Regions from separate parts of the Streptomyces sp. NBC_01622 genome, predicted to be linked through region 1. Evidence: riboswitches for the same ligand, from Rfam matches in the RefSeq annotation. Region 1 holds a riboswitch; the other holds the start of a gene.
The links. A riboswitch is a leader RNA that binds a small molecule or an ion and turns the genes downstream of it on or off. The one in region 1 is predicted to bind cobalamin.
Positions count from the first base shown of each region.

Region 2: linked by a shared signal. The riboswitch ahead of OH768_RS18005 (ribonucleoside-diphosphate reductase subunit alpha) and the one ahead of OH768_RS40085 (cobalamin biosynthesis protein) in region 1 are both predicted to bind cobalamin.

Region 1 is NZ_CP109293.1:8,653,013-8,660,482, reverse strand. It holds gene OH768_RS40105 (class II aldolase/adducin family protein) at 1-653, opposite strand, end outside; partial or broken gene OH768_RS40100 (lysozyme) at 850-1,623, shown strand; gene OH768_RS40095 (anion permease) at 1,722-2,981, shown strand; gene OH768_RS40090 (hypothetical protein) at 3,018-3,239, shown strand; cobalamin riboswitch at 3,373-3,515, shown strand; gene OH768_RS40085 (cobalamin biosynthesis protein) at 3,615-4,556, shown strand; gene OH768_RS40080 (cobyric acid synthase) at 4,553-6,064, shown strand; gene cobN (cobaltochelatase subunit CobN) at 6,061-7,470, shown strand, end outside.
Region 2 is NZ_CP109293.1:4,033,472-4,040,941, reverse strand. It holds gene OH768_RS18015 (putative Ig domain-containing protein) at 1-1,519, opposite strand, end outside; gene OH768_RS18010 (ribonucleotide-diphosphate reductase subunit beta) at 1,816-2,829, opposite strand; gene OH768_RS18005 (ribonucleoside-diphosphate reductase subunit alpha) at 2,829-5,258, opposite strand; cobalamin riboswitch at 5,381-5,512, opposite strand; gene OH768_RS18000 (GNAT family N-acetyltransferase) at 5,558-6,064, opposite strand; gene OH768_RS17995 (hypothetical protein) at 6,559-7,470, shown strand, end outside.

The DNA.
Region 1 (7,470 bases):
CCCGGTACCGACGACGCCGTCAGCCACAACCGGCACATCCACTCCAGCTGGGCCGTGCGGTCGAACGCCTGGTCCAGGGAGGTGCCGTAGGCGATCGTGCCGTGGTTCTGGAGGAGGCAGGCGGAGCGGTCGGCGAGGGCCTGGAGCATGTTCTCGGCCAACTCCTCGGTGCCGTATGTCGCATACGGGGCAACCCGGACCGGGCCGCCGAGGGCGCCGGACATGTAGTGGATCGAGGGGAGTTCGGGGACGAGGGTCGAGACGGCCGTCGCGTGGACGGCGTGGGTGTGGACGACGGCCTGGGCGTCGGTGTTGCGGTAGACGGCGAGATGCATGGGCAGTTCGCTCGTCGGGAGGAGGGTGCCGAGGACCTGTCGGCCCTCGATGTCGACGCCGACGGTGTCGTCGGGTGTGAGCCGGTCGTAAGGGACGCCCGAGGGTGTGACCAGGACGATGTCGCCGACGCGCACCGAGACGTTCCCGGAGGTGCCGACCACCAGGCCGTCGGACACCGTCCGGCGGGCCGTTACGACGAGTTCGTCCCAGGCGTGCGCCTCCTCAGGGCGCACACGCCTCCGCCACGGCTCCCCCACAGCCTGTGCGCCCTCCCCGACATCCCGTCCGCCCCGCTCGTCCCGCCGCCGCTCAGCCATGCCGCGATCCTGCCAGCCGGTTCCCCAACACGCGCTCGGGCGAGGGCACTTTAAGCCGGAAGCCGCACATCCGAAAGAGTACATATGGGCACGTAACGCCCACTCAAGCCGCTTGGCCGGAGACCGATCGGCATCGACAGATCCTCCAATGGCCTCTGGGGGATTTGTCGTGCACGCCGCCATTCCCGGGGGAAACATGGCCCGTGATCGCAAACCGTCCCGCCGTCGCACGCACCACGGCACCCGTCACCGCGCCCGCCTCACCGCGGCCTCCGTGACCGCGCTCGCCGTCGCCGGAGTCGCACTCGTCGAGATCCCGGCCGCCGCCGCGAGCCCCGCCAAGGGCCACGACGTCTCCTCGCACCAGAAGAACGTCGACTGGCCGAGCGCGAAGGCGCAGGGCGCCACCTTCGTCTACGTCAAGGCGACCGAGTCCACCAACTACGTCAGCCCCTACTTCGGCCGGCAGTACAACGGCGCCCGCGCCGCCGGCATCATCCGGGGCGCCTACCACTTCGCGCTCCCGGACAAGTCGTCGGGCGCGGCCCAGGCCGGCTACTTCGTGGCGCACGGCGGCGGCTGGAGGGCGGACGGCTGGACGCTGCCGCCGGCGCTCGACATCGAATACAACCCGTACGACAAGAAGCACGGCTGCTACGGCCTGAGCAAGGCGAAGACGGTCGGCTGGATCAAGGCCTTCAGCGCCGAGGTGAGGCGCGAGACGGGCCGCCGCCCGGTGATCTACACGACCGCCCACTGATGGAACACCTGCACGGGCAGCAGCACCGCCCTGGCCTCGACACACGCGCTGTGGATCGCCCGCCACGAGTCGGCGGACGCGGGCTCACTGCCCGCCGGCTGGTCGTACTGGACCTTCTGGCAGTACGACAACAGCGGCAGCCTGCCGGGGGATCAGAATCTCTTCAACGGGTCCTTGAGCCAACTGAAGAAGTTCGCCAGGGGTTACTAGGCTGTACAGACACTTCAGAGACCCCCTCAGTTCATCTTCCGTTCATTCAGGTTGCCTACGGTCAACGCGCCAACGACCTCGAACGATTGCCTGGGTAAATGGAAAGCTTCTCGCTGATTCTCGCGATTGTGGTGGTCACCGCACTCGCGTTCGATTTCACGAACGGTTTCCACGACACCGCCAACGCGATGGCCACCACCATCTCGACCGGTGCGCTCAAGCCCAAGGTCGCGGTGGCCATGTCGGCCACCCTCAACCTGGTGGGCGCTTTTCTCTCCGTAGAGGTCGCCAACACGATCTCCAAGGGTCTTGTCGACGAGAGCGGCATCCGTCCCGAGGTCATCTTCGCCGCCCTGGTCGGCGCGATCCTCTGGAACCTGGTGACCTGGCTCGTCGGCCTGCCGTCCAGTTCCTCGCACGCCCTCATGGGCGGTCTGATCGGCGCCACCATCGCCTCGGCCGGCACCGGCGCGGTCCACGGCGACGTCCTGGTCACCAAGGTGCTGCTGCCCGCGGTCGCCGCCCCGATCGTCGCGGGCGTCGCGGCGATGCTGGCCACCAGGTTCTCGTACGCGCTCAGCCGGAACTCGGACGGCAAGGCCGCCGACAAGGGCTTCCGCGTCGGCCAGATCGCCTCGGCCGGCCTGGTCTCGCTGGCCCACGGCACGAACGACGCGCAGAAGACGATGGGCATCATCACCCTCGCCCTGATCGCCGGCGGCTCCATCGCCCCCGACTCGGACCCGCCCACCTGGGTCATCCTCTCCGCGGGCCTCGCCATCGCGATGGGCACCTACATTGGCGGCTGGCGCATCATCCGCACCATGGGCAAGGGCCTGACCGACCTCCGGCCGCAGCAGGGCTTCGCCGCCCAGACCAGCGCCGCCGCGGTCATCCTGGCCTCCTCGCACATCGGCTTCTCCCTCTCCACCACGCACGCCGTCTCCGGTTCCGTGATGGGTGCGGGCCTGGGCCGCAAGGGCGGGGTCGTCCGCTGGTCGACCGCCACCCGGATGTTCGTCGCCTGGGGTCTGACGCTGCCGGCCGCCGCGCTGGTCGGCGCGCTCGCCGAGTCGGTGACCGACCTCGGCGACTGGGGCACCGCGCTGGTGGCCGTCTTCCTGATCGCCTCCAGCACCGCGATCTGGATCGTGTCCCGCCGCCAGGTGGTCGACGCCTCGAACGTCAACGAGTTCGAGGAGCCGGCCGGCGTGGTCACCGCCGCGATCGCCGCCGTCACCCCGCCCCCGTCGGTCGCCCTCTCCGAGGGCCTCACGGCGACGATCCCCTCGCCGCCCGTGACCCCGGCCCCCGTCGTGAAGTCCGACCCGGCGACCCCGCCGGCCGCCGCGGTCTGAGCCCGAGCACCCGGTCATCAAGAAGGAAGTAGAAGCATGCACATCGACTGGGCAGCCCTCGGCTCCGTCTTCGGCGTCAGCCTCGTGGTCACCGTCGCCCTGGTGGCCGTCTTCACCCTCGGCATCACCGCCCTCTCGCGCCGCGAACGGGCCACCGTCCAGGGCGACTCCGCGAACCTCGCCCTGACCGGCGCCTACGCCTGCTTCGCGGCCTGCGCGGCGGCGGTGGCGTACGGGATCTACATCATCGTGGCCTGACCGGCCGCCAGTTGGACCGAGCGTGGGGTGCGGGACGGATCACCGTCCCGCACCCCACGCTCGCGTGCTCCTTCGACGACCCGCGTGTGGGCATCAGCACACTCCTCCCCCGCAGGTCAACAGCAAGTTGACGCCCCTTCCAACCCCGTGGTGGACTGCCGGAGCCATGTACGGCGGCAGGAGAGGAAGCCGGTGCGAATCCGGCGCGGTCCCGCCACTGTCACCGGGGTAGACAACCCCGGGAGCCAGGAACTCTCACCGCCGGTCTCGTCGAACCAGGGCGTGGACACCCTGAGTGAGGACATATCGCCATGCTCGGCTGCCGTTCGAGGTCCCGTACCAGCGCAGTGTCCGACTCAGCGACCGGCTGAGCCGATGCGTGCCGATCGCGTCTTCGCGTACGGCGCCGCCGCCGGACTTCTCGGCGACCACCTGCTCGGCGATCCCCGCCGCGGGCATCCGGTCGCCGCGTTCGGCCGCGCCGCCGGTGCCGTGGAACAGCTCCTGTGGCGCGACCACCGAGGCTGGGGCGCCCTGCACACCGCCGTGTGCGTGGGCGCCACCGTCTCTCTCGCCGCCGTAGCGACTTCGGCCCTACGACCGTCCCGTACGGCCTCTGCCGCCCTCACCGCCGCCGCCACCTGGGCGGTCGTCGGCGGGACCTCCCTCGCGCGCGAGGCCGGGGTCATCGGGCGGGCACTGGAGGCCGGTGACATCGAGGCCGCGCGGGCACGCCTGCCGCACCTCTGCGGCCGGGACCCGCAGGCCCTCGACGCCGACGGCATCGCCCGGGCCGTCGTCGAGTCCGTCGCCGAGAACACCTCCGACGCGGTGGTGGGCGCCCTGGTGTGGGGCGGCATCGCGGGTGTCCCGGGTCTGCTCGGCTTCCGGGCCGTGAACACCCTGGACGCCATGGTCGGCCACAAGTCGGCCAAGTACCGCCGCTACGGCTGGGCTTCGGCCCGCCTCGACGACCTCGCCGGCTGGCCGGGCGCCCGCCTCACCGCCGTCCTCGCGACCGTCGCGGGCGGCGACCCGCGCGGAGCGGTGCGCGCCTGGCGCACCGACGCCCCCAAGCACCCGAGCCCCAACGCCGGTCCCGTGGAGGCCTCCTTCGCGGGCGCACTCGGCGTGCGACTGGGCGGGACGCTCTCCTACGGCGGCCGGGTCGAGCACCGGCCCGTGCTGAACGGTGCCGGACGCGCCGTCGCCGTACCGGACATCGATCGGGCCGTACGGCTGTCCCGGCGCGTCGGCTGGCTCGCGCTCGGGGTCAGTGTCGCCGGCCGGCTGCTGGTGAAGGGACGGAAGTCATGAGCGGCGGCGGGCTGTTGGTCGCGGGCACCACCTCGGACGCCGGGAAGAGCGTCGTCACCGCCGGGATCTGCCGGTGGCTGGTGCGGCAGGGCGTGAAGGTCGCGCCGTTCAAGGCGCAGAACATGTCCCTCAACTCGTTCGTCACGCGCGAAGGTGCCGAGATCGGGCGGGCGCAGGCCATGCAGGCGCAGGCCTGCCGCATCGAGCCGACCGCGCTGATGAATCCCGTCCTCCTCAAGCCGGGCGGCGACCGCACCAGTCAGGTCGTGCTCATGGGCAAGCCTGTTGGTGAGATGAGCGCGCGCGGCTATCACGGCGGGCGGCAGGAGCAGTTGCTCGGCACCGTGCTGGACTGTCTCGCCGAGTTGCGGGGCACGTATGACGCGGTGATCTGTGAGGGGGCCGGCAGTCCAGCCGAGATCAATCTGCGGCGGACCGACATCGTGAACATGGGCATCGCACGCAACGCACAGCTGCCCGTGCTCGTGGTCGGCGACATCGACCGCGGCGGCGTCTTCGCCTCCTTCTTCGGAACCGTGGCGCTGCTGTCGCCGGAGGATCAGGCGTTCGTCGCCGGGTTCCTCGTCAACAAGTTCCGGGGCGATGTGTCGCTCCTGGAGCCGGGGTTGGAGATGCTGTACGGCCTCACCGGACGGCGGACGTACGGCGTGCTGCCGTTCCAGCACGGGCTCGGGATCGACGAGGAGGACGGGCTGCACATCTCGCTGCGCGGGACCGTCCGCGAGTCGAACACCGCGCCGCCGGCCGGCGAGGACGTGCTGCGGGTCGCGGTCTGCGCGATCCCCCTCATGTCCAACTTCACGGACGTGGACGCGCTGGCCGCCGAACCGGGCGTCGTGGTGCGGTTCGTGGACCGGCCGGAGGAGTTGGCCGACGCCGACCTCGTCGTGATCCCGGGGACCCGGGGGACGGTGCAGGCGCTGGAGTGGCTGCGGGAGCGCGGCCTCGCCGACGCCCTCGTCCGCAGGGCCGCCGAACAGCGGCCGATTCTCGGCGTCTGCGGCGGCTTCCAGATCCTCGGCGAGCACATCGAGGACGAGGTCGAGAGCCGGCGGGGATCGGTCGACGGGCTCGGAGTACTCCCCCTGCGCGTGCGCTTCGCGCGCGAGAAGACCCTCACCCGACCCGTGGGCGAAGCCCTCGGCGAGCGGGTCGAAGGGTACGAGATCCATCACGGTGTCGCCCAACTCAGCGGCGGTGAGCCCTTCTTGGACGGCTGCCGGGTCGGCCAGACCTGGGGCACCCACTGGCACGGCTCGCTGGAGTCGGACGGGTTCCGGCGGGCGTTCCTGCGCAAGGTGGCCGCCGCGGCGGGCCGCCGGTTCGTGCCGGCCGCCGACACCTCGTTCGCCGCGCTGCGCGAGGAGCAGCTCGACCGGCTCGGCGACCTCATCGAACAGCACGCGGACACGGACGCGCTGTGGCGGCTCATCGAGTCCGGCGCGCCACAAGGACTGCCTTTCATTCCACCGGGAGCGCCCGCATGAGCACAGTGTTGTTGTTGTCGACCGCCGACACGGATCTGCTGGCGGCGCGTGCCTCCGGCGCCGGGTACCGGATCGGCAACCCGTCCCGCGTGGACGCCGGCGAGGAGCTGCCCGCGCTCATCGCGGGCTCGGACATCGCCGTCGTACGGCTGCTCGGCGGCAAGCGGGCCTGGGAGGACGGGCTCGCCGCGCTCAAGGCCTCGGGCATCCCGACCGTGCTGCTGGGCGGAGAGTCCGTCCCGGACGCCGAGTTGATGGCCGAGTCGTCGGTACCGGCCGGTGTGGTGGCCGAGGCGCTGCGCTATCTCGTCGAGGGCGGTCCTGACAACCTCACCGAACTCGCCCGCTTCCTCTCCGACACCGTGCTGCTCACGGGCGAGGGCTTCGAAGCGCCGCAGAAGATGCCCGAGTTCGGCGTCCACGGCGAGCGTGCCTTCGTCGAGGGCCGCCCGACCGTCGGCGTGCTCTTCTACCGGGCACATCACCTCTCCGGCAACACCGCCTTCGTCGACACCCTGTGCGACCGGATCGAGGCGAAGGGCGCCAACGCCCTTGCCGTGTACTGCGGTTCGCTGCGCGGTGCCGACTCCCGGCTGTACGAGATCCTCGGCAAGGCGGACGCGCTGATCGCCACCGTCCTCGCCGCGGGCGGTACGCACGCCTCGCAGGCCTCGGCCGGCGGCGACGAGGAGGCCTGGGACATCGGCGCGCTCGCCGACCTCAACGTGCCCGTGCTGCAAGGACTTTGCCTTACGTCGTCCAGGGCCGCCTGGGACGAGTCCGACGCCGCCCTCTCCCCCATGGACGCGGCGATGCAGGTCGCGATCCCCGAGTTCGACGGCCGGCTGATCACGGTCCCCTTCTCCTTCAAGGAGCGGGTCGACGACGATGGAGCCGACGTCCCGGTCTACGTCGCCGACCCCGAGCGGGCCGCGCGGGTGGCCGGAATCGCGGTACGGCACGCGAAGTTGAAGCACAAGCCGAACGCCGAGAAGAAGCTCGCGCTCGTCTTCACCGCCTACCCGACGAAGCACTCGCGGGTCGGCAACGCGGTCGGTCTTGACACGCCCGCTTCGGCGATCCGGGTGCTGGACGCGCTGCGGGACGCCGGGTACGGGGTCGACGAACACCCCGACAACGGGGACGAGTTGATCCACCGGCTCATCAACGCCGGTGGCCACGACGTCGAATGGCTCACCGAGGAGCAGTTGGCCGCCGCGCCCGCGCGGGTACCGCTCGCCGACTACCGGGCATGGTTCGACAAGCTCGAACCCGACCTCAGGCAGGGCATGTTGGACGCGTGGGGCGAGCCGCCGGGCAGCCTCTACGTCGACGGCGACGACATCGTGCTCGCGTCCCTCCAGTTCGGGAACGTCGTGGTCATGATCCAGCCGCCGCGCGGCTTC
Region 2 (7,470 bases), 4.6 Mb from region 1:
TGCCGGAGATCAGACCGGTCGAGCTGCTGATCGACAGGCCGGTCGGCAGCCCGCTCGCGCTGTAGGTGAGGGTCGCGCCCGCGCTGTCCGAGGCCGAGATCTGCAGGCTGGCCGTGGAACCGGTCGCCGTGGACTGGCTGCCCGGGTTGGTGACGGTCACCGTGTTGCCGGTCGTGGTGCCGGCGGTGAAGGCGGCGGTGCCGTCCGGGGTGCCCCAGCCGGTCGGGCCGTCGTAGCCGGTGCCCGCGGTGCAGAAGTACGAGGTCGAGCAGGAGCCGTTGTTGCCGCTCGTGACGTCGTACAGGTTGCTGGTGTGGGAGTAGGGGTACTTCGCCGGGTAGTCGCTGGAGCCCGGGGTGCCGGCCAGCGCGTAGACGCCCGCGATGATCGGGGACGAGGCGCTGGTGCCGCCGTAGACCGCCCAGCCGGAGCCGCCGTAGGTGTCGTAGACGGCCACGCCGGTGGCGGGGTCGGCGACGGCGGAGACGTCGGCCTCCATGCGCTTGGTGCAGCCCGTGTCGGTCTGCCAGCTCGGCTTCGCGTCGTACGCCGAGCAGCCGGAGCCGGTGCCCTCGGTGCTGCTGGTCTTCCAGACGGACTCGGTCCAGCCGCGGGTGTTGGAGGACGTGGAGAGGGCCGTGCCGCCGACTGCGGTCACGTACTGGGACGTTGCCGGGTACTCGGCGCCGTAGGCGCTGTCACCGGAGGAGACGGTGATCGCGACGCCCGGGTGCTTGAAGTACGAGGTGTCCTCGGAGGTCTGGGAGGAGGACTCGGAGCCGCCCCAGCTGTTCGACACGAACTTCGCGCCCAGGGCGACGGCCTCGTTCTCGGCGGCGCCGAGGTTGGCGTCGGTGGCCGAAGTGGCCTCCACCAGAATGATGTTGCAGTTCGGGCAGACCGCGCTGACCATGTCGATGTCGAGCGCTTCCTCGCCCGCCCAGCCGGTGTCGTTCGTCGGCAGGGAGGTGGTCGAGCCGGTCTGGCTGACCTGCTTGAAGCAGCCGCTGGCCACGGTGCAGGCCGACAGGCCGAAGTTGGAGCGGTAAGTGGCCAGGTCCGAGGCCGCGTTGGGGTCGTTGTACGCGTCGACCACGGCGACCGTCAGACCGGAACCGCCGGTCGAGGGCAGGGCGTACGCGCTGTGCAGGTTGGCCGGGCTCAGCCCGGAGACCGCGGCGGCGGCGTCCGCCTTCACCGCGGAGGCCAGCTTCTGCTTGATGTCGGTGCGCCGCTGGGCGAAACAGGCCGCCGAACCGGGGGCCGCGGTCGCGCACAGGTGCTCGGTCGGCACCTTCTGGCCGGCCTTGCCGGTCGAGTGGACGGCCTGGGCCGCGGGGGCGGTCAGGGCCTTGGCGTTCTGGGTGACCTTGGAGACCTGGGCGGACTGGACGACTGCCTGGGCTGCGGGCCGCGCGTCGGCGGGGGAGGCCGCCGCGAGCCCGAAGACGCTGAGGGTGAGGGCGGGTATGGCGGCGGTCAGTAGTCTTCGCAGGCTTCGTCTGGGCTTCTCACGCATGGGGGTACTGCCTCCGTCGAGTCGATTGGAGTGGGGTTCCTCGGCGTGGTGGCAGGCCTGTGACGCGCGTAGCGGCGGCATTGAACGCCGTCATGGGCATGACACTTGGAGCGTTCTGTGATGCCGTTGTGCATGACATGGACAGGACGGGCAGAACCTAGCCGGGGCGGCGTGACCGCGAACAGACGCACCCCATGAACTTTGCCGCTCCATAGAAACTCCATGGACGGCCCATGGAAGCTCCATGGGCCGTCCGCGAAGTAAGAAGCAGATAAAGGGCGTTCGGCGGGCGGGGGCTAGAAGTCCTCGTCGAGGTCGACCGTGCCCTCCACGGCGACCTGGTAGGCCGACGGGCGGCGCTCGAAGAAGTTGGTCAGCTCCTGCACACCCTGCAACTCCATGAAGGAGAAGGGGTTCTCGGAGCCGTAGACCGGGGCGAAGCCCAGCCGCTGGAGGCGCTGGTCGGCGACACACTCCAGGTACTGGCGCATCGAGTCGGTGTTCATGCCCGGCAGCCCGTCACCGCACAGATCACGCCCGAACTGCAGCTCCGCCTCGACGGCCTCCTTCAGCATGTCCGTGACCTGCTGCTGGAGTTGGTCGTCGAACAGCTCCGGCTCCTCCTTGCGGACGGTGTCGACCACCTCGAACGCGAAGGACATGTGCATGGTCTCGTCGCGGAACACCCAGTTGGTGCCGGTGGCCAGGCCGTGCAGGAGACCCCGGCTGCGGAACCAGTAGACGTACGCGAACGCGCCGTAGAAGAACAGCCCCTCGATGCACGCGGCGAAGCAGATCAGGTTGAGCAGGAAACGGCGGCGGTCGGCCTGGGTCTGGAGGCTCTCCAGCTTCTCGACCTCGTTGATCCACTTGAAGCAGAACTCGGCCTTCTCGCGGATGGAGGGGATGTTCTCCACCGCGTCGAAGGCGGCGGCCCTGTCCTCCGGGTCGGGGAGGTAGGTGTCGAGGAGCGTCAAGTAGAACTGCACGTGCACGGCCTCCTCGAAGAGCTGACGGCTCAAGTAGAGCCGCGCCTCCGGGGAGTTGATGTGCTTGTACAGCGTCAGCACGAGGTTGTTCGCCACGATCGAGTCGCCCGTCGCGAAGAACGCGACCAGCCGGCCGATCATGTGCTGCTCACCCGGCGTCAGCTTCGCGAGATCGGCGACGTCCGAGTGGAGGTCGACCTCCTCGACGGTCCAGGTGTTCTTGATCGCGTCCCGGTAGCGCTCGTAGAAGTCCGGGTAGCGCATGGGGCGGAGGGTCAGCTCGAAGCCCGGGTCGAGGAGGTTCTTTTCGGTGGAGCTCATTACTGGCAGGCCTCGCAGGACTCGGGGTTCTCAAGGGAGCAGGCGACCGCGTCTTCGTCCGGGGTCAACTGCTGTACGGGGACGGTGGTTTGGGCTTGGGCCTGGGCCGCGCGGGCGATGCGGGTCGCCGGGCGGGAGCGCAGGTAGTACGTCGTCTTCAGGCCCTGCTTCCAGGCGTACGCGTACATCGAGGAGAGCTTGCCGATCGTCGGCGTCTCCAGGAACAGGTTCAGGGACTGGGACTGGTCCAGGAACGGGGTGCGGGCGGCGGCCATGTCGATCAGGCCGCGCTGCGGGATCTCCCATGCTGTGCGGTACAGGGCGCGGACCTCGGCCGGGATCCAACTGAACGCCTGTACCGAGCCGTTGGCGTCCCGCAGCGCCTCCCGGGTGCGGGCGTCCCACACGCCGAGCTGCTTCAGCTCGTTCACCAGGTACGAGTTGACCTGGAGGAACTCACCGGACAGCGTCTCGCGCTTGAAGAGGTTGGAGACCTGCGGCTCGATGCACTCGTACACGCCCGCGATGGAGGCGATGGTGGCCGTGGGGGCGATCGCCAGCAACAGGCTGTTGCGCATGCCGACTTGGGCGATACGTTCCCGCAGCGCCGTCCAGCGCTCCGGCCAGGTCAGCTCCACGTCGTAGTGGTCGGGGTGCAGAACACCCTTCGCCGTACGGGTCTTCTCCCAGGCCGGCAGCGGGCCGTTGCGCTCGGCGAGGTCGGCGGAGGCCTCGTACGCGGCGAGCATGATGCGCTCGGCGATACGGGTGGAGAGGGCCTGTGCCTGCGGGGAGTCGAAGGGGACGCGCAGCTTGAAGAAGACGTCCTGGAGGCCCATCGCACCCAGGCCGACCGGGCGCCAGCGCGCGTTGGAACGGCCCGCCTGCTCGGTCGGGTAGAAGTTGATGTCGACCACGCGGTCGAGGAAGGTGACGGCGGTGCGAACGGTCTCGTCCAGCCGCTCCCAGTCGATGTCACCGTCGACCACGAAGGCGCCCAGGTTCACCGAACCCAGGTTGCAGACCGCCGTCTCGCCGTCGTCCGTGACCTCCAGGATCTCGGTGCAGAGGTTCGAGGAGTGGACGGTGTGGCCCGGCTCGGCCGTCTGGTTGGCGGTGCGGTTGGCCGCGTCCTTGAAGGTCATCCAGCCGTTGCCGGTCTGCGCGAGGGTGCGCATCATGCGGCCGTAGAGGTCACGGGCCGGGATGGTCTTCTTCGCGAGGCCTTGTTTTTCGGCCTCGCGGTACGCGGCGTCGAACTCCGCGCCCCACAGGTCGACCAGCTCCGGTACGTCGGCCGGCGAGAACAGCGACCAGACGCCGTCCTCGTTCACCCGGCGCATGAACTCGTCCGGGATCCAGTGCGCCAGGTTCAGGTTGTGCGTACGCCGGGCGTCCTCACCGGTGTTGTCCCGCAGCTCCAGGAACTCCTCGATGTCGGAGTGCCAGGTCTCCAGGTACACCGCGGCGGCACCCTTGCGCCGGCCGCCCTGGTTCACCGCGGCGACCGAGGCGTCCAGCGTCTTCAGGAACGGGACGATGCCGTTGGAGTGCCCGTTCGTGCCCCGGATCAGCGAACCGCGGCTGCGGATACGGGAGTACGAAAGACCGATGCCGCCGGCGTGCTTCGAGAGGCGGGCGACCTGGTGGTAGCGGTCGTAGATGGAGTCCAGCTCGTCCAGCGGGGAGTCGAGGAGGTAGCAGGACGACATCTGGGGGTGCCGGGTGCCGGAGTTGAAGAGGGTGGGGGAGGAGGGGAGGTAGTCGAGGCGGCTCATCAGGCGGTACAGCGCGGCGACTTCGTCGAGTGCGCGGGTCGAGTCGTCCTCGGCCAGACCGCTCGCCACCCGCAGCATGAAGTGCTGGGGCGTCTCGATGACCTTGCGGGTGATCGGGTGCCGCAGGAGGTAGCGGCTGTGCAGCGTACGGAGCCCGAAGTAGCCGAAGCGGTCGTCGGCGCCCTCATCGAAGGAGGCGGCGATCAGCGCGTCGAGGCGGGTCGCGTGCAGCGTCACGAACTCGGCGGTGCGGTCGGCGATCAGGCCCTCGCGGTGGCCCACGGCGACGGACTCGGTGAAGGTCGTCACGCCCTGGGAGGCGGCCTCCGCGGCGATACTGACCGTCAGCAGCCGGGCGGCGAGCCGGGAGTAGACCGGGTCTTCGGAGATGAGGCCGGCGGCGGCCTCCGTGGCCAGTTCGCGCAGTTCCGTCTCGTCCGCGTGGGCGGACCGGCCGCGCAGTGTGGCGGCGGCGACCCGGCCGGGGTCGGCGTCGGGAAGGTCGGCGGTCAGCTCGGTCAGGGTCCGCAGGATCGCGGCACCGGGACCGTCGGCACCGGGAACGGCCGTTCCGGGAACGCCGGTTACGGACGCTGCGTTCGCCTCGTTCGCCTGGGTCGCTGATGCCGGCTCTGCTGGCGCGATGGTCACGGTGGGGCTCTCCCTCGCTCGGCACGGGGCCTTGCGGAGGGCAGGCGGCAGCTCACGAGCGCACGGGGCGTCGCGTCCACCGGCCCACTCCACGAGGCCCGGACGTCATGCGCCCTGGCCGGGTGGCTGGGCGCGCCGTCGGCAGGTCCTCGGACTGACCAGGCGTGCGTATGCACGCAAGTACACCGTTGCGGGACAGTTCCGGATTCGCACCGGATTCCCCTGCGGCGACAGCGAGCATGAGCATACATCTTGTGCCGGGCTGTCGTGGCAACCCCAGATGTAGTGTCGCGGCTGTTTCAGAGCGTCAACTCATAGGTGAGGAGAGTGATGTCGTCGAGCTCCGGCAGGGGATTCCAGTCCCGGTCCGGGGTGCGGGTGAACCCGAGGCGTCCGTAGATGCGGTGGGCCGCGTGCATGGTGCCTTGGGTCGACAGGACTACGGCTGTGCAGCCCGCCGTGGCCCGGGCGCGGTCGACGCAGGCGCGGACCAGGGCCTCGCCGGCGCCCTTGCCGCGGGCCTCGCGGGCGACCGCCAGCATCCGGATCTCGGCCTCGCCGGGTTGTGCGATGTCGGCCATGGGGCCGCCGGACGGGACGAAGGTCACTCCGCCGAGGAGGTGGTCGTCGTCGACGGCTACGAGTACGTCGGCTGCGGCGGCTCGTTCTGCCACGGCTCTCAACTCGTCGAGGTATGCGTCGCTTTCGCCGAAGTCGAGGAGGCCGTCCTGGAGGTAGGCCTGGGCTGTGATCTCACCCAGGCCGTCGTACTCGCCGGGGGCCGCCTGCCTGATCACGATGTCCATGGCTTCGAGTCTGCCCGACGGCCGAGTCGCGGGGTGTCCCGGGAGTGATTCCATGGAAAGAGGTGCCGGTGCCCGCGTGGTCCTCTGTCCCGAGAATCGCTCTCGGAGGGAGAACGCATGATGACCAGGGTCGTCCGTCACCCGCCTGGCAGGGAGCGACTGCGCGATGCACCGATGGCGACGCTGGATCTGCGCCGGGCCGGGGTCCGGGTCAGACGGTTCCTCCTCGGTCACTGGCACACCCTGACGATCCGTCTGGAGGCGCGCCGCGGCACAACGCGCCCAAAGAAGTGGTGCAGGTGGGTCTCGTACACGAACGTCACCAGGGCTGTCTGGCTGGCTGCCGCGCTCGTGGTGCTCGTGTGGTGTGCGGAGGGCCTGTACATCCTCATCAAGCATCACTCGACCAGTTTCGAGAAGTGGCGGCAGGGCAACGAAGGGTTCGACGCCCTTCTCCGTTTCGTCGGCCCTATCTCCTCGTCGGGGGTGTCGGGGTGGGGAAGACCGCCGTCCTGGTGCGGCTCACCGAACTGCTCGCCCGGCAGAACGCGGTGCCCGTGCCGGTCCGGTTGAGGGACGCGGACGACGGGGCCGACCTGAACTTCGAGCGCATGGCGAAGCAGCGCTTCGTCGAGGAGTCGCCCATGGGCATCCTCGCGCGCAGCAAGACCGAGCGGGTGTGGCAGCAACTGCTCGCCGACGACAAGCCGGTGGTCATCGCCGACGGTCTGGAGGAGGCCCTCCTCAACGAGAACCTCCAGCAGAACCGGGAGAACATCATCCGCCGGGCCATCGAGCGTGCCCACGAGGAGAAGCTGCCCCTGGTCATCGCCTCCCGGCCGCACAGTCCGCTGGAGAGCACCCTCGCCGCGATCGTGGAGCTGGACCCGCTGAGCGAGGAGGAGGCGCTGTACTTCGTGGAGGCGCGGGTCCCGGACACGGACGAGCGGCGCGTGGACTGGATCGTGGAGACGGCGGAGGTCACCGAGTCGCCGATCTACCTGCAGATCGCCCGTGAACCGCACCGGCACGGCGCCCTGGAACGCGACGGTGCGCGGGGCGACGCACAGCGGCTGGACACGCGGAGCTGGGACCGCAGCAGCGCCGCGACGCCCTCGAAGTGGTCTCCGCCCTGGCCTGCATCGGGCTGCTCCAGGACAAACTGGAGGTGGGCTTCGCGGATGGCACACCCTCTGCGACCGGCTCAGTCACGAGGAGGGCAGGCTGCTGCGCGAGGGCAATCTGGGCCAGTGTCACGCCGCGCTGGCGCGCTTCGCGGGGTACGCGAACAGGCTCGGGCCGGTGGAGGGTTTCGAGAAGCGGGTCCGTTTCCCGCACAGCATCTTCCAGGCCTACTTCGGCTTCCGCGCACTGACCGACCTCGGGGAGCGGGAGGTCGGGGCGCT